2 linked regions of the Pelosinus sp. IPA-1 genome follow. The protein of the gene in region 1 interacts with the protein of each later gene in a pairwise test. Links are inferred from orthologs where the notes say so. Each region holds a gene or a part of one and is shown on either strand. Other genes may lie near its edges.

Evidence for each region.
Region 2: the proteins of ndk (region 1) and QSJ81_RS15675 interact in binary tests that used the Escherichia coli proteins (3 or more experiments, as listed by UniProt). The link is inferred for Pelosinus sp. IPA-1 from one-to-one orthologs.

What each region holds. Positions count from the first base shown.
Region 1 is NZ_BSVC01000004.1:127,629-138,073, forward strand. What follows is about bases 55-2,941. They hold ndk (nucleoside-diphosphate kinase), read left to right. Parts: upstream 55-1,233; coding sequence 1,234-1,650; downstream 1,651-2,941. Other genes in these bases: htpX (zinc metalloprotease HtpX), read left to right, coding at 55-588; QSJ81_RS10325 (gamma carbonic anhydrase family protein), read left to right, coding at 708-1,220; QSJ81_RS10335 (cob(I)yrinic acid a,c-diamide adenosyltransferase), read left to right, coding at 1,676-2,179; fusA (elongation factor G), read left to right, coding at 2,513-2,941. Also shown: more of htpX, read left to right, coding at 1-54; more of fusA, read left to right, coding at 2,942-4,597; QSJ81_RS10345 (sugar ABC transporter substrate-binding protein), read left to right, coding at 4,758-5,801; QSJ81_RS10350 (xylose ABC transporter ATP-binding protein), read left to right, coding at 5,877-7,394; QSJ81_RS10355 (sugar ABC transporter permease), read left to right, coding at 7,397-8,620; QSJ81_RS10365 (C40 family peptidase), read left to right, coding at 8,906-9,598; QSJ81_RS10370 (DUF4127 family protein), read right to left, coding at 9,684-10,445. UniProt on the Escherichia coli protein: Major role in the synthesis of nucleoside triphosphates other than ATP. The ATP gamma phosphate is transferred to the NDP beta phosphate via a ping-pong mechanism, using a phosphorylated active-site intermediate.
Region 2 is NZ_BSVC01000006.1:152,372-170,159, forward strand. The notes cover bases 8,915-11,773. They hold QSJ81_RS15675 (uracil-DNA glycosylase), read left to right. Parts: upstream 8,915-9,934; coding sequence 9,935-10,612; downstream 10,613-11,773. Other genes in these bases: QSJ81_RS15665 (hypothetical protein), read left to right, coding at 8,943-9,323; QSJ81_RS15670 (EVE domain-containing protein), read right to left, coding at 9,421-9,837; QSJ81_RS15680 (ATP-binding protein), read right to left, coding at 10,670-11,773. In the rest of the region: QSJ81_RS15630 (glycosyltransferase), read left to right, coding at 1-2,018; QSJ81_RS15635 (hypothetical protein), read right to left, coding at 2,059-2,370; QSJ81_RS15640 (sodium:solute symporter family protein), read right to left, coding at 2,825-4,225; QSJ81_RS15645 (ABC transporter ATP-binding protein), read left to right, coding at 4,762-6,513; QSJ81_RS15650 (DUF1737 domain-containing protein), read left to right, coding at 6,588-6,776; QSJ81_RS15655 (EFR1 family ferrodoxin), read left to right, coding at 6,804-7,856; QSJ81_RS15660 (C45 family autoproteolytic acyltransferase/hydrolase), read left to right, coding at 7,939-8,796; more of QSJ81_RS15680, read right to left, coding at 11,774-11,935; QSJ81_RS15685 (phosphoribosyltransferase), read right to left, coding at 12,140-12,784; QSJ81_RS15690 (aspartate carbamoyltransferase catalytic subunit), read left to right, coding at 13,332-14,288; QSJ81_RS15695 (dihydroorotase), read left to right, coding at 14,272-15,561; carA (glutamine-hydrolyzing carbamoyl-phosphate synthase small subunit), read left to right, coding at 15,558-16,622; carB (carbamoyl-phosphate synthase large subunit), read left to right, coding at 16,625-17,788. UniProt on the Escherichia coli protein: Excises uracil residues from the DNA which can arise as a result of misincorporation of dUMP residues by DNA polymerase or due to deamination of cytosine.

The sequences.
Region 1 (10,445 bases):
CCGAATGCTTTTGCAACTGGTCGCTATCCTAAGCATGCTGCTGTAGCAGTAACTACAGGTCTCATGCGAGTACTTAAGGATGAAGAACTTGAGGGTGTAATTGCCCATGAGTTAGCCCATATTAAAAATCATGACACTCTCGTAAGTACGATAGTAGCCACTGTCGCTGGTGTCATTACTATGATTGCCAATATTGCTCAATGGACGGCATTCTTAGGTCTAGGAAATCACAATGATGAAGAAAGTTCTGGGGTTACAAGTATTGTAGAATTTATTTTTTTAGTATTATTAGCTCCTATAGCTGCAACTCTAATTCAATTAGGAATTTCACGTGCAAGAGAATTTCAGGCAGATAAAATAGGTAGTTCAATTTCCGGAAATCCAATATCTCTTGCTAATGCCTTGGAAAAAATTGAATATTACGCGAAAGATAAAGTAATGTTGGAAGCAACTCCAGCTACATCTCATATGTTTATTGTTAATCCGTTTAGTGGTGCTGGTAGTTGGATGATGAGGTTATTTAGTACTCACCCTACTACTAGTGACAGGGTTATTAAATTAAAAGAGTTAGCAAAAAATGTACGTTAAGAAAAAAGCCTCTGAAATAATCAGAGGCTTTTTAAAAAATCAGCTATTTCATATTTCTATGCTCAATTACAGGGTATGACGACTGATTGTACTATACTATATAAAAGGATTGATGATTCATGCAAAAACAAAATGTAATCTCATTTAAGGGGGTTACACCTACCATAAATGATAATGTATTTTTAGCAAGTGGTGCATATATTATTGGTAATGTTACAATTGCCTCTCATGCAAATATATGGTTTAACACTGTTATACGTGGGGATGTTCATCCTATAAGTATCGGCGAATATACAAATATACAAGATAACTGTACCATACACGTTATGCATAACCAAGATACTGTAGTAGGTGATTATGTTACTGTTGGGCATGGTGTTATTTTGCATGCATGTCATATAGGAAACAATTGTCTTATTGGCATGGGGGCAACTATATTGAGCTATACAGAAATTGGTGAGAACTGTATTATCGGGGCAGGATCTCTGATAACAGAGCACAAAAAAATCCCCCCTAATTCTTTGGTGATGGGGTCGCCAGGTAAAGTGATACGTACAGTCACAGAGGAAGAAATTAAAACAATTAGACAGTCTGCCCTTACCTATTACGAAGAATCACTATATTATCGTTGAAGGGATGAGAGACATGGAGAAAACTTTGATTTTATTAAAACCCGATGCAGTTATTAAAGGGGTCTGTGGACAAATTATTGATCGATTTGAAAAACGAGGTTTTAAAATTATTGGCTTAAAAATGTTGCAATTATCGAAAGAATTAGCTGAGACTCATTACCAAGACCATCGAAATAAGCCTTTTTTTCAAGAGCTAGTTACTTTTATTATCTCTGGACCACTGATTGCTATGGTTATATCTGGTGAAAATTCCATAAAAACAGCACGGACTATGATGGGGGTAACAAACCCATTGGATGCAGCACCAGGGACTATCCGTGGGGATTTTGCTCTAAATGTTAGAAATAATATAATTCACGGATCTGATAGTTTAGAAAGTGCAAAAAAAGAAATCCGAACTTTTTTTACTGACAGTGAACTCATTTCTTAATCTTTATAATAACTAGGAGGTTTTTATGAAAGTTTATACTAAAACAGGCGATAAAGGAACTACAGGCTTATTAACAGGTGAACGTATTGATAAAGATAGTCTTAGAGTTGAAGCATATGGCACCGTTGATGAAATTAACTCTGCATTAGGATTAGCTAGGGTTTCATGCAGTAAATCGTCTAGTAAGGATATTATATTTAGTGTACAGAAAACCTTAATGCTAGTAATGGCTGAGTTAGCTAGTATTAATGCTGATACCCATTATATTAACGAGGAACATGTGAAGCAATTGGAACAATTTATTGATACAATTGATGCTCAATTACCTCCTTTAAATGAATTTATAATACCAGGTGGTAACGCAGGTGCTGCTGCTTTGGATTTGGCAAGAACAACTGCTAGAAGAGGGGAACGACAAGTTATTCGCCTATCTAAGCAAGAAATAGTTAGTGAAAAAGTTTTAGTCCTGTTAAATCGATTATCTGATCTGTGTTTTATGCTGGCTCGTGTGGAGCTTGCTCAAGATTAGTATCGCAAGAAAGTATGATACACCATTACTACTATAACAGCATACACTATAAATGTATAAACTGTGTATCATGTTAAGTAATAAGGGGGAGAACGCGGTGAAACCTTTAAAAATTTATGTTATGGCAATACCTAAGCCACTGCGTAAAATCATGCAATTGTTTTGCAAAAGCTCTTGAATTGAGTAATGATAACCGCCTATTATGGGCGGTTATTAATTTTTAAGGATAAATAAATTGAAAAGAAGGAAAGTTCAGTATTGACAGAGAATTGTAAAAATAAGTTATATTAATTAGTGTAGGAGAATGACTAAATTAATATAGGGGGAATTAAATTGAAGGAATACAGAAGTGATAAACTTAGAAATGTGGGGATTGTAGCCCATGGTGGTGCTGGTAAGACAAGTCTCGCGGAATCCTTATTATTTAATTCAGGAGCAACAACCCGTATAGGTCGTGTGGATGATGGAACGACAATGACAGATTTTGAGCCAGAAGAAATTAAGCGAAAAGTAACAATTAGCGCAGCGTTGGCCCCATGTGAATGGCGAGAGCATAAAATCAATTTTATTGATACTCCCGGATATGCTGATTTTATTGGTGAAGTAAAGGGTGCTTTAAGAGCTGTTGACAGTGCATTAGTTGTGTTATGTGCAGCATCAGGTGTTGAGGTAGAAACGGAAAAAACATGGAATTATGCAAATGAATTGCATTTGCCACGAATTGCCTTTATTAACAAGATGGATCGGGAAAACGCTGATTTTTATAGCGTCATTCAAGAAATGAAAGATAAATTTGGTCCTATGGTCTTGCCTATTCAGCTTCCAATTGGTGCTGAGGAGAGCTTTAACGGTATTGTCGATTTAGTGAAAATGAGAGCTTTTATCCCCTCGAATAAACAAAATACACAAATAGTAGAAGCTGATATTCCTGATAATTTGCAAGAGAAAGCTTTCGAATTTAGGCAGAAATTAATTGAAGTCGCAGCTGAATCAGATGATGATCTCTTAGCCAAATACTTAGAAGGTGATGAATTATCTGAAGATGAAATAAAGGTTGGCTTACATAAAGGCATTAACCAATCAGTAATTTTTCCTGTTATGTGTGGTTCAGCTTATAAAAACATCGGTGTTCAACAAGTAATGAATACGATAGTCGACTATTTAGCCTCCCCAGCAACAAGCAAAATCTTAGGAATGCATCCAGTTTCTAAAGAAATCTTAGAGCGGAAAACAGTAGATGAATTTTCTGGAATTGTATTTAAAACTACTGCAGATCCTTTTGTTGGACGTCTCAGTTATATCAGAGTATTATCAGGGATGATGAAGCCTGACAGTGTAATCTACAATTCATCGAAAGAAAAAACAGAGAGAATTGGGAATCTTTTTACCCTACGTGGCAAACACCAAGAAGCGTTACCCGTTATACATGCAGGTGACATTGCTGTTGTAGCTAAATTACAGGAAACAGTAACAGGTGATTCACTTTGTGAAAAAGAAAAACCTATTATTTTTGAATCAATATCGTATCCTAAGCCTATGTTTACAATGTGCATTGAAGCCAAAAATAAAGGTGATGAAGATAAAATCGGAAATGCACTAAATCGCCTTATGGATGAAGATCAAACCTTTAAAGTCGTAAAAAATACAGAAACAAAGCAATTGTTAATTAGTGGTATGGGGGAATTGCATACAGATATTATGGCGGAACGAATGAAACGTAAATTTGGTGTAGATGTAATTATATCAAATCCTAAAGTACCCTATCGTGAAACAATTCGTGGGACGGTTAAAGTGGAAGGGAAACACAAAAAGCAAAGTGGCGGTCATGGACAGTACGGTCATGTGTGGTTGCAATTAGATCCGCTGCCTCTAGGGAATAATTTTGAATTTGTTGATTCAATTTTTGGTGGATCCGTGCCACGTCAATATATCCCTGCTGTTGAAAAAGGCGTGCGAGAAGCCCTAACAGGCGGCGTTTTAGGCGGTTTTCCAATGGTAGATGTAAAAGTAACACTCTATGACGGCTCATATCATAATGTAGATTCTTCAGAAATGGCCTTCAAAATTGCCAGCATTATGGCCTTACGTAAAGGAGCATTACAAGCAAAACCAGCATTATTAGAACCAATTTGCAATGTGAGTATAAATGTACCAGATTCTTTTATGGGTGATGTGATTGCTGACTTGAACGGCAAGCGGGGCCGAATACAAGGAATGGAACCCGCCAATCAAGGGGTTGGCATTATAAAAGCTCAAGTTCCTATGTCTGAAATGTTTAGGTATGCTATCGATTTACGTTCTATTACGCAAGGACGCGGATTTTTTGACTTAAACTTTTCTCATTATGAGGAAGTGCCTCCACGTATTGCAGAGATGATTATTGCTTCTAGTAAAAAAGAGAAAATTGAAGAACATTGATTTCTTAGTAACAGGCCTTATAAAGGCCTGTTATTTTTATTAATTTCAAATCATGTCGCTATTTGACAGAAAAAAACATTTCCAAATTGAAGGAATTTTACAAATATTTAGTTAATAGTATGTATTGGTAAACTGAAAACATAAAGGGGGATTCTTTTAAATGAAAAAAGTGGTTAAATTTTTGGCAATCCTAATGGCATTGACTATGATGACGTCACTGCTAGCAGGCTGCAGCCAAAAAGCCCCAGCAGCAACATCGGAACAGAAAGTAGAGAAAATTAAAATTGGTCTATCCCTACCAACTCAGAGAGAGGAACGATGGGTAAGAGATAAGGAAACTATGGAAGCTGAAGCAAAAAAAATAGGTGTTGATCTAGAGGTGCAAGTTTCTGATAATGACTCAGCAAAACAAGTTTCTCAATGTGAAAATTTAATTACCAAAGGTGTTAAAATTCTGATTGTAGGTCCTCATGATAGCAAAGCAGCAGCTGCTATCGTCGAAAAGGCTCATGCTGCTGGTGTAAAAGTTATCTCTTATGATCGATTAATTTTGGATTCTGACGTTGACCTTTATGTATCTTTTGATAATTTTAAAGTCGGCGAAATTCAAGGTAAATATATAACCGAGAAAGTCAGCAAAGGCAATTATGTCGTTCTTTCTGGAGACCCTGCTGATAATAATGCCAAACTATTTAAAGAAGGGGCTATGAAGTATATCAAACCTTTAGCTGATAAAGGTGATATTAAAATTGTATTAGAACAAGCCGTGAAAGATTGGAAACCAGATGAAGCTATGAAACATATGGAAAATGTGCTAACTGCTCAGAAAAATGATATTCAAGCAGTTCTCGCTCCTAATGACGGAACAGCAGGTGGAGCTATACAAGCGATGGCCGCGCAAGGCTTAGCTGGAAAAATTCCTGTCACTGGACAGGACTCTGAATTAGCTGCAGCTAGAAGAATTCTTGAAGGAACTCAATCGATGACAGTCTTTAAAGATACTAGAGAACTTGGAAAAGCTGCCATCGCAGCAGCGTTAAAGATGGCAAAAGGTGAAAATCCAGGTGTTAATGGTAAGGTTAATAACGTTAAATTAGATGTCCCTGCCATTCTTGTAGAATCGGTAGTTGTTGATAAAACAAACTTAGATAAAGTATTAATCGATAGTGGATATTTAAAGAAAGAAGATGTATATAAAAAATAGTATAAATAACTAAATTGATTTTAGAGGAACAGGGAGATTTAACTGTTCCTCTAAAATCATTAAGGTGGTATATAAATGAGTGAATACATTCTTGAAATGATAAATATAACAAAAGAGTTTCCTGGCGTTAAAGCGTTAGATAACGTTACATTTCGGGTAAAGAAAGGAGAAATCCACGCTCTTGTAGGAGAAAATGGTGCAGGTAAGTCAACTTTGATGAAAGTGTTGAGTGGAGTATATCCTTATGGTACATATAGTGGTGATATCGTATTGCAAGGTATGGTGCAGGAGTTCAGCAAGATTAAAGATAGCGAAAAAAAAGGGATTGCTATTATTTATCAGGAACTCGCCTTGGTAAAACAGATGAATATATGTGAAAATATCTTTTTAGGTAATGAATTTAAAAATAATGGATTTATTGACTGGGATAAGTCCTTTCACGAAACAGAAAAAATTCTACAAGAAGTTCGGTTGGATATTAATCCTTCCACTAAAGTTTTAAATTTAGGGATTGGTCAACAACAATTAGTCGAAATTGCTAAAGCCATATCAAAACAAGCAGATATTTTAATTTTAGATGAACCAACAGCAGCACTTACAGAAACCGAATCTGAAAATCTTTTAAATATCCTCGTTGAATTAAAGGAAAAAGGGGTAACTTGTATCTATATTTCCCACAAGCTCAATGAGGTGCTAAAAATTGCTGATACGATCACTGTTCTAAGAGACGGAAGAACTATTTGTACCGAAAATGCAAAAGACATGAATGAAAATAAAATTATCTCACGGATGGTTGGACGAGAATTGACCCAACGTTTTCCCTATCAGCAGCATACTCCAGGAGAAGTAGTTATAGAGGTTGAAAATTGGATGGTATATAGTCCAGAAATTTCTGACAAAATTATTATTAATAACGTCAGCTTTAAAGCACATAAAGGGGAAATTGTCGGCATTTCGGGATTAATGGGAGCAGGCAGAACAGAACTTGCTATGAGCATTTTTGGATGTTATGGAAGTAAAAACTCTGGAATGATTAAAATCGATGGGAAAAAGGTTACTATAAATAATGCAAAAGAGGCTATAAAAAATGGCATATGTTATCTGTCAGAAGACAGAAAGCAGTATGGCCTTGTATTAATGATGGATGTCAAAAAAAACATTTCCCTCTCCAGTTTAGATAAGATCTCTAATTTCAATATCCTTAATGATAATGAAGAAATTAGAATGAGTGAAAAATATGTAGATGAGTTACATGTTAAAACTCCTTCAATAGAACAAAAGGTCGGAAATCTTAGTGGCGGAAACCAGCAAAAAATTGTCTTGGGAAAATGGTTGATGGCTGGGCCTAAGGTGCTAATATTAGATGAACCCACTAGGGGGATAGATGTTGGTGCAAAATTCGAAATATATAATATTATGAATAGTTTGGTCAAACAAGGTGTAAGTATCATTATGATCTCTTCAGAGTTACCTGAAATCTTGGGTATGAGCGATAGAATCATTATTATGCATGAAGGAAAAATTCGCGGTGAATTATTACGGGAAGAAGCAACACAAGAAAAGATAATATTTTACGCAACTGGAGGAATCTAACTATGGGAGAAACAAGTAAGGTAGACACTCGTACTAATAATATACAACGTACAAATTCACTTAAGGAAATTTTAGTAGGGTCTATTAAAAACAATATTAGACAATATACAATGGGTATTGCTTTGTTAGCGATATGGCTGATATTTACAATATTGACAGATGGCATTTTTATTACTTCAAGAAATCTATCTAATCTTTTTTTGCAGTCTTGTACAATCGCAATTCTAGCTTCGGGCATGGTACTGGTCATGGTAGCAGGCCATATTGATTTATCCGTTGGATCGATTGCTGGCTTTCTTGGAGCTGTTGCAGCCGTATTAATGGTAAAAATGAATGTAGGTACTGTATCAGCAATATTGATTACACTACTATTAGGTTTACTAATAGGTTTATGGCAAGGATACTGGATTGCGTATAGGGGAGTTCCCGCTTTTATAGTAACTCTAGCTAGTATGATGGCTTTTAAGGGTGCAATTATCGGTGTTACTAGTGGAGCTTCCATTGGTCCGATGAATTCTGATTTCAAAGCAATCGGCCAAGGTTATGTGCCTAAATTGTTTTTTCAAGATCTTTCATTTAATGATACGAGTGCATTTATAAGCGTTGGGTTAATATTATTATTCATTCTTTTTGAGTTTAGGAGAAGACAGGTACGTATTAGATATGGTTTTCAGGTATTACCTATGCCATTACAAATTACTAGAGTAGTACTCATTTCCTTCGCCATGGCTTTAGTACTTTCTATTATGGTTGGATATAGAGGTATTCCCTATGCAATCATATTGCTTATAGGTATTGTCGCTTTATTTAGCTTTATTGCAGAGAAAACAACATTTGGTAGACATGTATATGCAATCGGTGGTAATAAAGAGGCAGCTAGGTTATCTGGAATCAATATTAATAAAACAAACTTAATGATTTTTGTTATTATGGGAGTGTTAACCGCTGTTGCCGGCATCGTATTTACAGCACGACTTAATGCTGCTACTACAGCTGCGGGGAATTTATTTGAGCTTGATGCGATTGCTGCAGCGGTAATTGGTGGTACCAGTACATTAGGTGGTGAAGGAACTATACTTGGTGCTATCATAGGAGCATTAGTTATGGCTAGTCTTGATAATGGCATGAGTTTGATGAACTTGGACATTACCTTTCAATATGTAATTAAAGGGTTAATCCTTTTGTTAGCAGTATGGGTTGACATTGCGACGCGCAAAAGAAGCTAATCCTTATTAAGAAGAGCTGCCTAATAAAAATAGCACCCAGTAAAATACTGAATGCTATTTATAATATGTATACAATTTTTCTAAATTAGTGATTTGATGTTATAATGGCAGGGGCAGCTGGACTCGAACCAACGGATGCGGGAGTCAAAGTCCCGTGCCTTACCAACTTGGCTATGCCCCTAAAATTAATGACTAATCGTTTAAACATCAAATTTTATCCCAACGAGACATAATTATACCGATTCAATATAATTATGTCAAGACAAATTATAGGAGAATGATAGCTTGAAAACAATCAAATTAATGATGCTTTTTATTATTTGCAGTAGTATCTTTTTTATTCTACCAAGTACTACCCAAGCAGAATCTTTGATACTATCACAAGGTATGTCAGGTAATGCCGTGCATATACTCCAATCCAAACTTAAAGAATATGGGTTTTATTTTGGCGAAATCAATGAATTTTTTGATGCAAATACTTGGAGTGCTGTTATCAAATTCCAACGTGCTTGTAATCTTCCTGCTGATGGGATAGTGGGTGAGCAAACTTATATTGCATTACATCAATTTAAGTATGGAGATGTTAGCAGTCGAGGTCAGATTTTGAGAAAACAGGCTATAGATATAGGAATCTTTGCAAAAAAGTTTTATGATATTCCCTATGTTTGGGCTGGTTCCTCTCCTAGTGGATTTGATTGTTCAGGATTTATATATTATATTTTTAACGAATTTGGGATTCTTATACCTCGTATGGCAGATGAACAATTTGAAATGGGTTTGGCTATCAATCAATCGGATTTACAAACTGGGGATATCGTTTTTTTTAGTACATATGAGCCGGGTCCATCCCACGTTGGAATTTATATTGGGAATGGTCAATTTATTCACGCGAGTTCTGCCGCAGGAAAAGTGACAATAACCGATTTGTCTAAACCTTATTACCAATCAAGGTATCTTGGAGCACGAAGAATTATTTAAACGTGTAAATATGTGAGCCTACATTTGAAGGGAAAAAGGAAGAAAACCATCTCGTTTAAGTTGATGGTTTTCTTCCTTTTTTATTCTAAGGTTCTATGTATGCTAATGACAAGGTTGGCTGTGCCCATATTTCAAACGTACGTTGCCAAGGTAAATAAGTTTGTAACTCTAAATCCGTTATGATAATTTCTTGTGCCCCTTGGGTACTATTAATTGTAATAGGTTTATTGAATAATCCTTCTCGGAATAAATGAACACCTTTACTAATCATCATTCTTTGAATTTTATAATTGGTTTGGTAGTATGCAGTTCCTAAATTATAAGGATCAATATGTAATCGTTGTAGTTCTTTATTAATATATGGATTAATTTCTTTTTGATAATACAGATCATCTAAAAAACGTGCCGTCAAAAATTCTAAATTTTCTTTGTAAAGGCCCATTGTATTAGACAGAGAAGTCGGCTTACTTACTGCTTTAGAAAAAATACAGGCTTGTGTAACAGCAGTTCCAATTGAGTTACTTGTAGTATTCCAACCTGCATAAGCGATAAGTTTAGGAATAGCAACATCCTGTTTTATTAATATAGGTAGCAGCGTTTCTGAGATATTGAAATTCTCTGTTAAATCGACTAAAGCTACCTTGTATCCTTGATCTAGAAGCTTTTTAACCTCCTTAGCTGCTGGAATAAGATCGGATTTGGTATTCTGATTACCAATATGCACATACAAAACAAAATCTGCTTCGTCAGTGTTCTGAACTTCTATTGCACCAGCAATTTTTAATTTTTCCTGTACTGTTTTAGCTACTGTATGAGGCATAAAAGGCATTGTTATTTGACCTGCATC
Region 2 (17,788 bases), on another replicon or contig:
AACTCGTTGGCTTCTGCCTTCTAATTAAGAGAAAGGTAGTAACTGACATTGGTTTACTTGACGAAGTTTTTTCACCAGGAAACTATGAAGATGACGATTACTCTGTACGTATGGTTAAAGCTGGTTATCGGTTAATCCTTTGTAAAGACACATTTATCCATCACTTTGGCAGTGTGTCATTTAAACAAAACCCTGAGGAATTCAGTAAAATTCTACGTAAAAATGCGAAGGTGTTTGAGAAGAAATGGGGGTTTAATCCAGCTTATTCTTTGTTTATCCGTAATGAAATAATTGACCTAATTGACAGGCCGAAAAACACTCCGATTAAGGTGTTGGAAATAGGTTGCGGATGTGGCTGCACATTGTTGCAAATTAAAAACATCTTTAGATATGCAACTGTATACGGTGTTGAGTTAAACAAAAATGCTGCGGCAATTGCCGAAACCTTTGCTCAGGTTTTTTCTGAAGATATTGAAACTGAATCTTTACCCTTTAAAAATGATTTTTTCGATTATATAATTTTAGCTGATGTATTAGAGCATCTTAAAAATCCATGGGACATCCTCAAGCAGTTGAAATGTTATTTAAAACTAGGTGGATACATATTAGCAAGCATTCCTAATATTATGCACTTCACTGTTGTCAGAGACCTCTTAAATGGACAGTGGACATATAAAAATGCGGGTATCCTTGATCGTACACACCTCCGTTTTTTTACACTTCATGAAATACATGAGATGTTTATATCAGCAGGGTATAATAATATGGTTTATGGTGATACCACAATTCAGACAACTGAGGAAGATGAAGCATTTGTAAGATCCCTAGCTAGTTTAGGTAATGAGAAACTTATCAAGCAATACAAGGTATATCAGTATATTGTGAGAGCACAAAAGACTGCAAAAACATCTAGTAAGCCGACCTTTGTAACAATTTTTCCAGAAACTGAAAACGTTCATCTAACCAAAGATGTGGGAATGATTCCTTTTATCATGCAAAAATATTACGGATATGATTCTACAATCGTCTGTTATAAAAATGGAGAGTATCCTTATTTGGACAGAGAAGTCAAAGGGTTAAATATCGATTATTTGAATTATATTTCAGGCTCCGAGAATGACGATGTGTGTAAATATTTAGAGGAGCACTCAGCCGAAATTGATATCCTTCACCTATTTCATCTCTCGGTACGAACTTTAAAATGGATTAACACTTATAATTCGAATAATCCTCAAGGTAAGATCTATCTTAAACTTGATGCAGATATTAAAATTACTAATCTTACTATTGACGGAAATCCACGAATAATGGACATTTTAAAAAAGTGTGACCTCATAAGTGTGGAAACATTGCCGCTGTATTACTTTTTAAAGGAATATTGGCCGATTAAGGTTGAATATATTCCCAATGGATATTATGATTTTTCTTATGATAAACAGGTAAGGTTTGAAAAAAAGGATAATATTATATGTACAGTCGGAAGAATAGGCCTACCTGTAAAGGCTACTGAGATACTTATGGAGGCATTTCGCCTTGCTGAACCACGCATTTCAAATTGGAAACTAAGGATAGTTGGACCGGTTTTATCAGAGTTCGATGCTTATATCGATAACTATTTCGAAAAGTATCCCCATCTAAGTGAAAAAGTAATATTTACAGGTGAAATAGTCGATAAACATAAGCTAGAGCGCGAGTATGACCGAGCTAAAGTTTTCTGTTTAACGTCGAGAATAGAAAGCTTCGCGTTAGTTCTAGTAGAGGCAGCTAGAAGGGGGTGTTTTTTAATCACATCAAATATTATTTCTGCTAACGACATTACTAGTAACGGTAAATATGGAGATATTTTTGAGGTGGATAACATAGGGCAATTAAAAGAGTTGATAATCCAAAACTGTAACAGTCAGAAAAAGCTGAATAATAATTGTAATGCAGTTGAGAAGTTTATCAAAAACAACTTTAATTGGGTTGATATTTGTGGGAATATTAATCAGCTGTTAACTGGAAAACGAAACTATTGAAAGTGAAACAGAAGTAGACCCGCAAATAGGGTACGAGAGACTAAAAAGAAGCTGCACGGAAGGCAGCTTCTTTTATTTGGTCTAGGCTACAAGAAGGGAAAACACCCTGGATTGCATGCGGAATACGGGTCGTTAGGATGTTTCTTTGGATTACAGGTTCCAGGTGCATATGGCTTGCAATATGGAGAGCATCTAGGATTGCATTTGGGGTTACAACCAGGTTGACAACGCGGACGGCAATAGGGGCTACAGTTAGGATTACAATGGGGATTGCACCCCGGATTACAGTTCGGACGGCAGTTGTCAGGCCCGCATGGACGATAATCAGCCATATTGTGGTTATAGTAGTCATAATCGTAATAGGATTTACTCCAGTCTATGATCTCCGGTTCATCCCAGTCGAAGATTCGAAAATGTTTTTTTCTATCCATGTACTCACTCCTCGAGTATCGATGTTACACTCACTTCAATACATAATATGCAGATGAGAAAGTAGCGGTTACACACGTCGGCCCTTGTGCTACATTCTGGAGGGGAGCCTCTGCTGAAGAGGAGTGGGGCAAAATCTGAAAAAGTTATTATGTTATGATTAGTCCGAGTTATGCGGAGGACTGTGGTTGACTTAAAAGATGATGTATGGTTTGATACTAGTCTTGCTTAGATTTTATATCAAGCAAGACAACCTTGGGCTGAAAGAGAGGCTTTTGTAACATGAAAAATGTAATACTGAATTGGCATATATATTTGAAAGATCGCAACAAAAAACCTGCAAGAATTTAAAGAAATTCTTGCAGGTTTTTTGTTTTCTATGCGCATTCAGAGGCAGTAATCACCTTTGAATCAAGTAGATATGTTAATAGAAAGGTGCCAACACAAGCAATCCATTCAAGATAAATTACGTGAGGGAATATGTGTGTTGAAGGGAAAGTCTGCCAGACAATTAATATAGCTAAACTAACTGCAATAGTATAAAAAGCAGCATTCTTTCGGCAAAGAGACGGGGCGAACAAGGTAAAGAGTACAATCACACTAAAAGATGCGGTTAAACTGAGACCAATCATAAGAGTAGTGATAATACCGCTAATCGTCATTGCAAAAATTAGGGTTAACAATCCTAAAGAGAGTACAGATGCTTTGGTGACAATAAGAAACCTTTTATCACTCGCTGCAGGATTAATGAATTTTTTATAGATGTCTTGGGAAAATAAAGTTGCTGAGCTAAGGAGCAGATTACAGGCCGTTGATACATCTGCCGCCCATAACGCCGCAAGAGTAATTCCAGCTAGAATTGGGTTCAAAGACATAATGGTCATTGGCAAAGCCATAGCAGGGCTTACATCTGGAAACATTGTTTTTGCAATGACCCCTAATAAGGCACTGACAAAGCCAATCGGCAACATCATTAATCCACCGATAACAAAACCACGGCGAGCTGTTTGCACATCTTTTGCTCCCAATGAAATTTGAATGATACTTTGTAGTGACAAGTTAACAGTTACTAATACTAGCATCCAGGTAACAATGCCGATGATGCCAACACCGTCAAAAAAACTGAGATACGTTGTATTAACAGGAAGCGCGGCCTCGATGTTTTTAAGACCCCCAGCATGTGTTACGCTGACAATAGTAGCTAAGATAATACCAATATATTTTAGCGAGACGTTTAAAATATTGGAAAGGCTAGCTGACCACATGCCGCCAATCATAGTTACGCTTATGAATACTACAGCACTTGTAAGCATACCGGTGGTAAGTGTGAATATTTCAGGCATTAAAGCACAGAGGATACTGCCGCCTGCTAGATATTGAAGGGACATAACGACTAGTTGAATCAGTATCTGACAAGCTATTCCAGCAACCATGCCTTTTTTATCATAATACCTTCCTAATAGTTCGGGGATGGTAGTTATATTAAGTTCACGATATTTTTTGGCAACTAACATTCCCATAGTAATAGCGCCAATACCCCAAGCTGTTGTATACCAACCAGCCGAAAGACCAACTTTATATGCTTGTTCAGCCACACCGATCGTTGAAGCTCCGCCAACTGCAAGTCCTACAATTGATACAGTAATCAGCGGCGTTGTAAGTTGTCTGCCTGCTAAAATGTAATTTGTAGCACTGCCAGCAGAACGCCGCTGGGCAAAATAACTGATCACAAAAAGTAGAAAAATATAAATACATACGATAAGAAATGGAATATTCATGATTAACCCTCCTAGTAATAAAGAATTTTTGCATATATTTTCTTTTATGCCGGCTATAAAAGAAAAAACGCCCCTCGTAAAGAGGGACGATATGACCGTGGTACCACCCAAATTTAATCTTAAGACAAAAATAAAAAGCGATACCGATAAGGGACGAATCACCGCGGTACCACCCTAGTTTTGATCATAAGATTAGCTCTAAATCTGTAACGTAGATATACGGCAAGACCTACTGTAAATTTCAGTCTGCAGTTCGGGAAGGAACTTCATTGTGTATTTTCAACTAGTTTACACCAACCACTAGCTCTCTGTATGAAAATAACATAATTACTTTTTTCCGTCATCACCAATAACGATATGGTATTGTAACGATTATAAAATGTTACGATACAAATGTCAATATGCAATGTACAGTAATTTACGGTTTTTATATTTTCGTAACCATTATCCCTTCTATTTGTTTGTACTATTTGCAGGAAAAGTTTTTAGTAAAAGAGAAATTCTTTAAGTTACTTATGATAAACGGAGGCTATGTTATGTCTATTTATAAAAAATTCATTCAATATTATAAACCATATCAGCGGTTATTTTATTTCGATTTATTTTGTGCATTGGTTGTTTCCTTAATCGATCTTGCATTCCCTCAGATTCTGTATTATCTTACCCATGGGGTTTTTACTGGTGATGCAACTGATATTTTGAATGTGATTGGTTTTGTCGGTGTGGGAATGCTCATCATGTACAGCATTCGTTATGCTTGTCAATATTATATCACTACATGGGGGCATATAATGGGAGCCCGAATGGAAAGCGATATGCGCCAAGATTTATTTAACCACTATCAAAGGCTGTCCTTTTCTTATTATGACAATAATAACACTGGCGAGATGATGTCAAAATTAGTATCTGATTTATTTGATATATCCGAATTGGCTCATCATGGGCCTGAAAATATTTTTATATCGACTATAAAGATTTTGGGCTCTTTTGCATTTTTGATGCTTCTCAATGTCAAAATGACATTGATTCTTTTTGTTGTTACCTTCCTCATGATTATTTTTAGTATTTATAAAAATAAAAAAATGAAAGCAGTATTTATGGATAACCGAAAAAAGATTGCCAGTGTGAACTCACGAGTGCAGGATAGCCTATCCGGTATTCGTGTTGTCAAATCTTTTGCTAATGAGGATTTGGAAAGGGAAAAGTTTTGCTCTAGTAATCTTGAATTTTTGGATTCAAAGGAAGACAGTTATAAAATTATGGGCAGCTTTCAGGCGGGTAATGCCTTTTTTCAAGGATTACTATATACGGCGGTACTTGTTAGTGGAGGCTTTTTTATTGCCAATGGTAGTTTGAAAGTTGCTGATCTTGCTGTGTATGCACTATATATCGGGATTTTTATTAATCCAATTGATGTGCTGATCAATTTTACGGAACAGTTTCAAAAGGGATATTCTGGTTTCAAACGTTTTATGGATGTGGTGGGAATAACCCCGGAAATTCTAGATAAACCGAATGCAATAACATTGACTAATGTTGAAGGTAATATTGTCTATCAAGATGTTTCTTTTCGGTACAATCAAAATACAGGCGTACTTCATAAAGTAAACATTTCCATTGAGGCTGGGAAAACAGTGGCACTGGTGGGCCCTTCTGGTGGCGGAAAAACTACACTATGTTCCCTATTGCCACGTTTTTATGATGTTACTGAAGGTGCCGTTATGATTGATGGAAAAAATGTGCGTGATGTTACGCTCAAGTCTCTGCGCAGTTCTATTGGTATTGTTCAACAGGATGTTTATATATTCGCTGGCAGCATCGGTGATAACATTGCCTATGGTAAACCAGACGCTACAGATGCAGAAATTATAGAGGCGGCTAAAAACGCCAATATTCATGATTTTATTACGAGCCTTGCTGATGGGTACGATAGTTATGTCGGTGAAAGAGGAACACGCCTTTCTGGTGGTCAAAAGCAAAGAATTGCCATTGCCCGTGTGTTTTTGAAAAATCCTAAGATTCTTATTTTGGACGAAGCAACATCTGCTTTGGATAACGAAAGCGAACGTTATATTCAGACCTCTCTGGAACGTCTTTCAAAAGATCGTACTACCATTGTTGTGGCTCATAGACTTAGCACCATTCGAAGTGCAGATGAAATTATTGTAATCAATCACAAAGGAATTCAAGAGCGGGGATCCCATGAAGAACTGTTATCTTTAAATGGTCTTTACGCTAAATATTATAAGATGCAGTTTGAAGGGTTGGATCAACTGCAAGACGAATAGTAAAATAATTAGTGAAAAAAACAGTTCTTGATTGAAAGTAATATGTAAAAGTAGCTTTAAGAGGGGGCATTTTTGTGGAAAAACAACTTAGATATCGATTGATTACAGGAAAAGATGATGCAACGTTTTGTCAGAGAATTTCTAAATTGCTAGATGAGGGGTATATGCTATATGGATCTCCTTCTGCCACGTTTAATGGAACCGATGTGATAGTGGCGCAAGCTGTTATTCTTAAGGATGTCACTGGAACCACAAAGGTATAACTAGTTTGTTGTATGGTGGTGATAGAAATGATCGAGAAGTTATTTGTATTTTATATGACGGGTACAGGTAATTCCTATAAGGTTGCAATGTGGTTTGCTGGAGTAGCAAGGTCTATGGGGGTGCAAACAGGTGTACAACAAATAAAGATCGAGAAGTTGTCTTTTGTCCCAGATGAGAAAACCTTGTGTGTGTTTACACTGCCTACTCATGGCTTTACAGCCCCTTGGTTAGTGATAAAACAGATTTTGCAGCTTCCGCGGGGGAATGGTGCGTCGGCTGCCGTTCTACCAACGCGGGCTGGTACCAGAATAAAAGGGATTGCGTTACCAGGAATGGAAGGGACAGCTGGTTACCTAACAGCATTTCTGCTATTCTTAAAAGGATATAAAATCAAGGGTGTTATGGGAATCGACATGCCTAGTAACTGGACAGCTGTTCATTGGGGGTTAAGCAAGGAGAATGCCAAATTCCTAATTTCAGAGGCAGAACCAAAAGTCAATTCTTTTGCTAAAACTGTTTTATTAGGGCAAGTTTATTTTAGCGGATTTATTCCTTTGGTTTTAGGCCTACTGTTAGCTTCGGTTTCATTTATGTATCTAATTATGGCACAACTTATTTTATCAAAACTTTTCTTTGCCTCAGATAAATGCGTAGGATGCGGGCTGTGTTCCACTATTTGTCCGACAAAAGCGATTAAAATGACTGGAAAAGTTGAAAAACGTCCATATTGGAGTTATTCCTGCGACAGCTGTATGGCTTGTATGAACTATTGCCCTTATCAAGCAATTGAAGCAAGCCCAATATTGGCTATCGTTTTTTACTATATAACTACAGTGCCTGCTGCTATCTATTTACAGCGTTATCTATTTAATGGATATCTAGATTGGCTTCCTATAAATTGGGTAGGAATTGTGCAATATGTCTTTGTATTAAGTTCAGTTTACCTTGCGCATATGCTTATTCACCAAATCATGAGATGGCGAGTATTCAGTATGGTTTTTAGCAGACTATCGCATACTCATTATTTACGCAGATATCATGCTCCAGATGTGACTTTAAAGGACATTAATAATAGATGAGTATTCTAATGTTAAAGAAAATTAATTTACCAAGAAGTATATAGTGGGACCTATTAATCTAGAAAATATGGGGGGAATAAGTTTGAAACGATATTTAGCGATATGGACCATGCTGTTGGTAATTACTTTCTCTGTTACTCCCACTCAAGCTTGTACATTATGGGCTGCAAATGGGAATGCAGTTGAGGGTGGAGGAAGCCTTATAGTAAAAAATCGTGATTGGTTACCTGACCACCAACAAGATGTACAACTTATTTCACCCGCGGATGGCTATAGATATTTGGGACTTTTTGCAATAGATGGGGCGCATAAAGGCCTAAAGGCCGGAATTAATGAAAAAGGTCTTGTGGTAGTAAGTGCTACTGCAGGAAGCATACCAGTTAAAGAACGAAAAGGAATGCCATATACCCATGGGCTTTCTGCGAGATTGCTAAAAGAGTGTAATAGTGTCGAAGAAGCTATATCAAAAACTGATTTATTTGTGGGGCCACAGATTTTAATGATCGCTGATAAAGAAAAAATTGCGACAATAGAAATTGGGCCCGAGGGTAATTTTTCTGTTATGGTGAAGGAGAATGAAGTTATCTTTCATACCAATCATTATGTAGCTGAATCTATGCTAGAATTTAACCATATTTCTGGTATAAGTAGTCAGAAAAGATATAGCCGTATTGGCGAATTGCTAAAAAATATTTCGGAGAAAGTTGATTTCGATACCTTTATAGCTCTCAGTAAAGATCAGAATGATGGACCGGATAATAGTATTTTTCGTACAGGAAGCACACCAAATAAAGCTCGGACAATGGCTGTTTGGGCAGTAGCAATACCACAAAATAACTCTCCGGAATTATATATTAGAATTCTAAATCCTAATGAAAGTGAGAAAATTTTAAGAATAAATTCTGAGGATGTTTTTAAGGGGAATTTATTGACAGAGTGAATGTTTGGACTAACTCACTCTATCTGTATTCGGATAAAATTGTGGTAGATCACGGTCCTCATAGTTTTAAAAATAACTACCAAGAAATTCAATGTATTCGATTTTAAAATTAAGCCATACTATTTATTGTAGAGGGTTCGTAATGGTTGAGCCAAGACTGGTGCCGGATCTTACAAGGGTTCGGTATTGGTCGGCCAAAGATTATTGTCGGGTCGAAAGGTTCGGCAGTAGTCGGCGGGCAGATCGTTATATGTCTTGTAAGGCTGTGCGGCAGCCCAACTGTTGTCGTATGGTCAAAAGGGATGTATAACGGTCGAGCTAAGACTGTCATGGGTGCTGAAGCTATAGGGGTCGGCCGTTGTCGGGAGATTGCGACCGGTTCGGTAGGTATCTGTGGCAGTCGAGCAAAGGTCAGTATCGGTTGTGTAATGCTTGTGGGTAGTCGAAAGATTGCGTATAGGTATGTAATGATCGGTATTGGCTGTAGCGTAGATCATTACGGGCTCTTTTTAAGGCTAACGGATTAATCCGCTAGCTTTTTCCTATTACAAAGTGCAAATTAGTAGCGAAAAAAGCCAGAGATATTCTCTGGCTTTTTCCATTGAAATTAGTGTATTTTTTTACTCAATGAGATGGTTCCTTGGCGATATTATGTAGCAATTGCCAATGCTCTTCTGATACAGGCATAACAGAAAGTCGTGATTGGCGAACTAGCTGCCAATCTTGAAAGATTGGGTTGAGTTTGATTTCTTTTAGTGTTATGGCTTTTTCTAAACGATAACGAGGCTCCACATCTACGACGACAAATCGATTGTCAGTTTCATTAGGATCGGGATAAGCTTGTGTTACGACTTCGGCGACTCCAATGATGGATTTTTCTTTGCCTGTATGATAAATAAACACCAAGTCACCAGGCTGCATTTTTTTCATATGTTTTAACGCTGCAAAATTTTTCACGCCATTCCAGCGGTCACGTCCTAATTTTTCAAGGTCTCCATAACTAAAACTTTCTGGTTCGGTTTTGGCAAGCCAGTAAGCCATAGAAATCACTCTCCTATAATATAATTTATATTTAGTGAAAATATCTACAGTAACAGAAGGAACTTTTTATGTGATATAATGGAGAAAGGTGATGAAAATGATAACATTTAAAAATGATTGGCAGGACTTACTAAAAGAAGAGTTCCAAAAAGAATATTATTTAAATTTGCGGCAATTTTTAATTAAAGAATACCAAACAAAGACTGTTTATCCTAATAAATATGATATCTTTAATGCTCTGCATTATACGGCTTATAAAGATGTTAAAGTAGTAATATTAGGTCAAGATCCATACCATGGGCCAAATCAGGCTCATGGACTTAGCTTTTCCGTAAAACCAGGTATTCAGTCTCCACCGTCCCTACAGAATATTTACAAAGAGTTAAAAGACGATTTAGGATGTTATATTCCGAATCATGGCTATCTGAAAAAATGGACAGAGCAGGGAGTGCTTTTATTAAATACTGTTCTTACGGTCGTAGAGGGACAGGCAAACTCTCATAGCAAATTGGGATGGGAGCAGGTAACTGATAAAATAATTACTTTGTTAAATGAGAGAAAAGAGCCTATTGTTTTTATTCTATGGGGGAATAATGCACAATCCAAGACAAGTTTAATAACCAATGAAAATCATTACATTATTAAGTCGGTTCATCCTAGTCCCTTATCAGCAAGCAGAGGCTTTTTCAAAAGTAAGCCTTTTTCCAAAACGAATACAATGTTAACATCCATGGGACAAACTCCGATTGATTGGCAGATTGATAATTTGGAATAATTTTCTTCTTATAGGTAAGGTCCTAACTCTAATGGGAGTTAAGACCTTACTTTTCATTTAGGATTGATGGCTCAAGAGGTGATTGATAAATTGTTGTACAGTTCGACCGGAACGTCCGTTATGTCGACGTTCCCATTTTAGAGCTTCTGCTTTTAGTTGTTCCAATGGCAAAGATATATTATTCTTGCTAGCCATTTGTTCTACGATGGCAAGATACTCTATCTGATTTGGTGACAAATAGGTAAGGGTGATACCAAAGCGCTCAGATAAAGAAAGTTTTTCATTTACAGTGTCAAAGCGATGTACATCATCTGTATTGCCTTTTCGATCATCCCAACTTTCTTTTATAAGGTGCATTCGATTTGATGTTGCATAAATGAGAACATTTTTAGGGGTTATTTCGATTCCGCCATCGATGATGGATTTTAAGTATTTATATTCAACTTCGAATTCTTCGAAGGATAAATCGTCTAAGAAAATAATGAATTTTTGTGAGTGGTCTCGAAGGCAGTCCATTAACTTGTGTAAGGATTTTAGTTCATGTTTTGAAACCTCAACAAGGCGTAGATTTTTGGCGAAAGGTTCATTAATAAGGGCCTTAACAGAAGATGATTTACCTGTTCCAGGTGACCCGATCAGTAGGATATGATTGGCAGGCTTTTCTGCAAGGAAAGCACAAGTATTTTGCACCAAAGTTTCTTTTTGTTGTTCATATCCAGTAATATCATCAAAGGTAATTTGATCAAAGTTCTTGATGCCCGTAAGTCCAGAGGTGCTGTTCCAGCGGAAGGCATTATAATCAGACATTATGCCACATCCATAAGATGAATAATAATACAATAATTTCTCTACTAATGAATTAGGTGTAGCGGTTTCGTTAAGAAGATTCAAATATGGATGTAGTATTGAATAATTGGTTACGGTAGTACTAGGAGTGTTTGGAACGAAATCGAAGAGGAACTTGCTGTTTTCTTTTTTAGATAGAATGTGTAAATCATGAGAAATAAAATTTTGTATAATCTGCATATCATGTAATGCTGCTTGGTATAGCGTAGAATCACAAGCTAGGATTCCCTTGCTTTTTTCTACAGTCTTACTAAAGATATTTTCATCCTTAGCAATTAAGTAAATAAGATAATTTCTTAGCAAGTTCCCTTCTAAATGTAGTTGTTCTGCTTTAGAGAAAAGTTCGCTGCAAAGTTCATAATACAACCGTTTAGGACAATTATCGTCTTGTAGAAGTTGCACCTTCTTTATAATATTATCATCTAAAATATTACGATAAAGTATTAAGTTGTGTAGAGTAAATTCCTTAGTAATCATAGTATTCCAATCCTTTTTTCGCAAAATTACTCGTTTTAGTTTTCTATATTATTGGCCAAAAAGGGACAATATCCTTTAAAAGTACTAAGTTTAATACAAAAATATAAAGCTCTCGATTCCAGGAATTGAAACCAAGAGCTTCATTATTATAGAAGATAACATGCTGGTCAGTATTTTTTCAATGGATTGTCTCTTAGAATTTTATTACATACGAGGATGATTTATCTCATGTAAAATAGCGAGTACTTCCTCATCTTCTGTTTGGGGGAAGTCCTCATAATACATGCCAACCGCTCCAAAGGACTCCGGTTGAAAGGGACAGATTATTTTATCAACTTGTGTATCAAGTATTTCTATTACATCAGGAGGGGCGACTGGTACAGCAATGATTATCTTGGCTGGATTTAATGTTTTAATCCACTGTACTGCTGCTTGAATTGTATAACCAGTAGCAATCCCGTCGTCAATAATTACTACAGTTCGGTTTGTTACTTCTGGAGGTTGGTCGCTTCCGGTATAAGCCAGCATTCGCCGTTTGATTTCACCATGTTGGCTCTGAATCATTTGCTGTAGTTCAGTTTGTCCAATACTGAACCTTTCAAGAGTACACTGGTCTAAAACAGCACTACCGTCAGGCATGACTGCTCCAATAGCAACCTCTGGGTTTAAAGGATGGCCAATCTTTCTAGTAACCAACACTCCTAAACTGCTATTTAATTGTTGTGCTAATGGAGCAGCAACTACTACACCGCCTCGTGGCACTGCTAACAGGCAAATGTTGTTGCCAGATAAAACCGTCGATAGCTTATCAGCTAGCATTTTACCAGCTTCGGTACGGTCCTTAAACATGCGCATATCCCCTTAATCAAGAGAGTAATATCGTTCAGGTGAAAGTATTACTCTTAGTTTTTCTTAATTATGATGAACTTATTCTAATGTACTTTACTTCTATTATAAATAAGGCTCTTGATGAAAGTACACAGTATGAATAAAGATATTGACATATAAGGGCTGTTTTTGATATAATCACCCTAATAGAATACTACCTTTAACGTGGTCCTGTGAGGCTGCAAAGGAGACATTTACTAAAGTAGTGTATATTTATGCCTTCTTGCGTCATCACACGCCAGAAGGCTTTTTTATGCATGTTTTAAAGGGATTGACAACCGTTTCAATAATTTGATAGTATATATATAAGTAAAACATGCATAAATATAAATGGCTTTCACAAAAGTCTAATATGGTAGGGCGTATTCTGTTGCAAAAATACAAATACTATCCTTTAAGCTAATCCAGAGAGTTTGGCAAGGGTGTTTGTTCGGCCACAAGTCTATCTTGTTGCCCTGAAGCTCCTTGCCTACCTGGTAAGGAGTTTTATTTATGAGGAGGAGTGGCTGTGAGTAAACGCCAAATATCATTACGGGGAAAAGACATTTTAGGTCTTGAAACGATGACTGTGCCAGAGATGGAATTGATTTTAGAGACTGCTCGAGAAATGAAGGGGATTATTGGCCGTGATATAAAAAAGGTGCCATCATTACGAGGTAAGTCCGTTGTAAATTTATTTTTTGAAGCAAGTACTAGAACACGTACTTCTTTTGAATTAGCTGGTAAATACCTTGGGGCAGATGTAGTAAATATCACTGCGAGTGCAAGTAGTGTGACAAAAGGGGAAAGCCTGCGGGATACTTTATATACAATAGAAGCTATGGGGGTAGACGTGATTGTTATGCGTCACGAGGCTGAAGGTTCTGCCCAGTATGCGGCGAATATAGCCTCCCCTGTAATTATCAATGCTGGAGATGGAGCTCATGAGCATCCTACCCAAGGGCTTCTGGATATGTTTACGATTAAAGAAAGCAAGGGTAAACTTGCAGGGCTTAAAGTTGCTATTATCGGTGACATTTTTCATAGCCGAGTCGCTAGGTCTAATATTTGGGGGCTCATGAAAATGGGAGCTGAAGTTCACTTAGCAGGACCAAAAACCTTAATGCCTCGTGGTATTGAACAAGCAGGGGTTTTTGTCCATGACAGAGTGGAAGCGGCCATAGAGGGAGCTGATGTTGTCAATGTTCTACGCATTCAGCGGGAACGGCAGCATAAAGGTTTATTCCCATCCGCAAGAGAATATGCACGTATTTTTGGTGTGAATCAAGCTCGCTTGGATTTAGCAAAGCCAGATGCACTAGTTATGCACCCAGGTCCGATGAATCGAGGATTAGAGATTTCTCCTGATATAGCCTATGGTGATCAATCTGTTATTCAAGAGCAAGTCAAAAATGGATTAGCAGTGAGAATGGCAGCTTTATTTTTGGTGTTGACAGGAGGTAAGAACATTGAAACTATTGCTTAAAAATGGACGAATGATCGACCCAGCTCAGAATATTGATAAAGTTACTGATATATTGATAGAAAATGGTTTAATTGCTAAAATTGGAGACAATCTAAATGAAGTAGGAGCGGAAGTGTTTGATGCTCAAGGGCTCGTGATTGCTCCTGGATTTGTAGATATGCATGTACATCTAAGGGAACCAGGACTAGAAGCAAAAGAAGATATTGCATCGGGTACTAGAGCTGCAGCAGCAGGTGGTTTTACTACCATCGCGTGTATGCCCAACACAAGTCCTACTATAGATAATGCCATTCTAGTATCGGGTATATTGCAGAGAGCGCAGTTAGAGGGTGTAGTGAATGTTAAGGTCATTGGAGCTTTAAGTAAAGGTCAGCAAGGCAAAGAATTATCCGAAATTGGTGACATGATACTTTCAGGCGCAGTTGCCATTTCGGATGATGGAAGTTCCTTGGATAATAATCGACTTTTTAAAACGGCTCTTGAGTATACAAGTATGTTTGGATGTCCTGTCATTTCTCACGCTGAGGATGAATCCTTGGTAGAAGAAGGAGTCATGCATGAAGGTGCAGTTTCGGCTATGTTAGGAATGAAAGGTCGACCTGCTGTAGCCGAAGACATTGCAGTCGCTCGCGATATAATGCTTGCCGAGTATACTGATTCTTTGCTTCATATTGCTCATGTCAGCAGCAAAGGTGCAGTAGAGTTAATTCGCCAAGCTAAAAAACGGGGTGTTAAGGTCACTGCTGAAGTAACACCACATCATCTTACTCTAACAGATGAGGCTGTAAAAACTTTTGATACAGCCACTAAAGTAAACCCGCCACTCCGCTCCTCTGATCATGTTGCCGCCTTGCTAGAAGGGTTAAAGGATGGTACATTAGACGCCATTGCAACAGATCATGCTCCCCATGCCTTTGAAGAAAAGGATCGAGAGTACAAACAAGCACCTTCTGGTTTTGCCGGGCTAGAAACAGCCATAGGAGTTGTTTTGACGGATCTATATCATACAGGAAAGTTCACATTGGTTGAGATTGTCGAGAGGATGTCAACAGCTCCTTCTCGTATATTAGGAATTAAGGCAGGGGGACTAGCGGTAGGATCCCCGGCAGATATAACGATCATAGATGCAGATTTGGAATGGGTGGTAGACAGTAGTACCTTTTATACAAAAGGGAAACACACTCCATATGAGAAAAAAATATTAAAGGGCAAAGCGGTTGCTACACTAGTGAATGGCAATTTCGTAATGCAAAAAGGCGAGGTATGTATATGAAAGGGAAACTTATATTAGAAGACGGCTCCGTGTTTTACGGAAATCTGGTAGCAGATAGTAGTGCCGTTGGAGAAGTAGTATTTAATACAGGGATGACAGGATACCAAGAAATACTAACTGACCCGTCTTATTGCGGTCAGATCGTAACCTTGACCTATCCTCTCATTGGAAACTATGGCGTGGCAGATCTATTTGAACAGTCAAGAAAATCATTTGTTCGCGGCTTTATTATTAGCGAACTTTGTGAGGAACCAAGTAATTATCAGTGTGAAAATACATTGACCAAATATTTAACGGATCATAATATTCCGTGTATATATGGAGTGGATACTCGCGCAATCACGCGGCGTATTCGTGCCAATGGAACGATGAAAGGTGTTATTGTTCCAGCAGAAACAAGTGAAGAAGAAAGCAAAAAATATTTCGCAGTACTTCCTGAAATGAAAGAAGTACAGGAAGTGACCACTCCTGAAATATATAAGATTGAAAATAAAGGACCTCATGTAGTAGTAATGGATTTTGGTATTAAAAACAACATCTTACGTTCTCTTCATCATTTAGGTTGTAATTTAACGGTTGTGCCAGCAGATACTACAGCTGAGAACATTATGAACTTAAAACCTGATGGCGTCTTTTTGTCAAATGGGCCAGGAGATCCCAAAGATGTACCCTATGCCATTGAAACGATTAAAAAATTAATAGACAAAAAACCGATTTTCGGTATTTGCTTAGGTCACCAATTATTAGCGTTAGCGTTAGGTGCAGATACCTATAAATTGAAATTTGGTCATAGAGGTTCCAATCAACCGGTAAAGAATTTGTTAACGGGCAGAGTGCATATTACCTCTCAAAATCATGGATATGCAGTTGAGGAATCTTCCTTTGAAAATTTGGATGTATGTATTAGCCATAGGGCTGTAAATGATAATACAGTAGAAGGTATGCGTCATAAAAGCTTGCCAGTCTTCTCTGTACAATATCATCCTGAAGCATCGCCAGGGCCAGATGATAGCACGTATTTATTTGAAGAATTTATGGCGCTGTTGCCGAAGGGAGTTTAATTATGCCAAAGAAGGAATATCTAAAAAAAGTCATGGTAATCGGTTCAGGGCCTATCGTTATTGGGCAGGCTGCAGAATTTGATTATGCAGGTACCCAAGCGTGCCGCGCACTAAAAGAAGAGGGATTGGAGGTAATATTGGTTAACAGTAATCCAGCAACGATTATGACAGATACCAATATTGCTGACCGTGTATATATAGAGCCTCTAACTCCAGATTTTTTGGAAGCAATTATCGCAAAAGAACGTCCAGACGGGCTCTTAGCTACATTAGGAGGGCAGGCAGGGCTAAACTTAGCTGTTAACTTATATGAAAATGGTGTACTGTCCAATTTTAATGTAGAACTATTGGGAACTTCATTGGAAGCAATCAAAAAGGCAGAAGACCGTGAATTATTTAAAGCAACGATGCAATCCATTGGCCAACCCGTTCCAGAAAGTATTACTGTAGAAGATGTAGAAAGTGCCTGTGAATTTGCAAGGCAAATCGGTTACCCTATTATTGTGCGTCCTGCTTATACCATGGGGGGAGCTGGCGGCGGTATTGTAGATAACGAAAACGACCTGATTGATGTTGTAATTCGTGGATTGAAATATAGTATGATTGGTCAGGTTTTAATTGAACGAAGTGTGGCTGGTTGGAAAGAGATTGAATATGAAGTCATGCGTGATGCTGCAGACAACTGTATTGTTGTGTGTAATATGGAAAACTTTGATCCAGTCGGCGTTCATACTGGAGATAGTATTGTAGTAGCTCCTTCTCAAACTCTGAGTGATCATGAATATCAAATGCTTAGAACTGCTTCTTTAAAAATCATTCGTGAACTCGGAATTGAAGGCGGTTGCAATGCCCAATATGCCCTTGATCCTCATAGTAGTCAATATTACGTTATTGAAGTAAATCCTCGGGTTAGTCGTTCCAGTGCGTTAGCTTCTAAAGCCACAGGATATCCTATTGCGAAAGTTGCCAGTAAGATTGCGATTGGTTACAACCTTGATGAAATACAAAATGCAGTCACGAAAAAAACCATGGCATGTTTTGAACCTACTCTAGATTATTTAGTAGTAAAATTCCCGCGTTGGCCTTTCGATAAATTCATGTTTGCTGATAGAATACTTGGCACACAAATGAAAGCTACAGGGGAAGTCATGTCCATTGATCGTTCC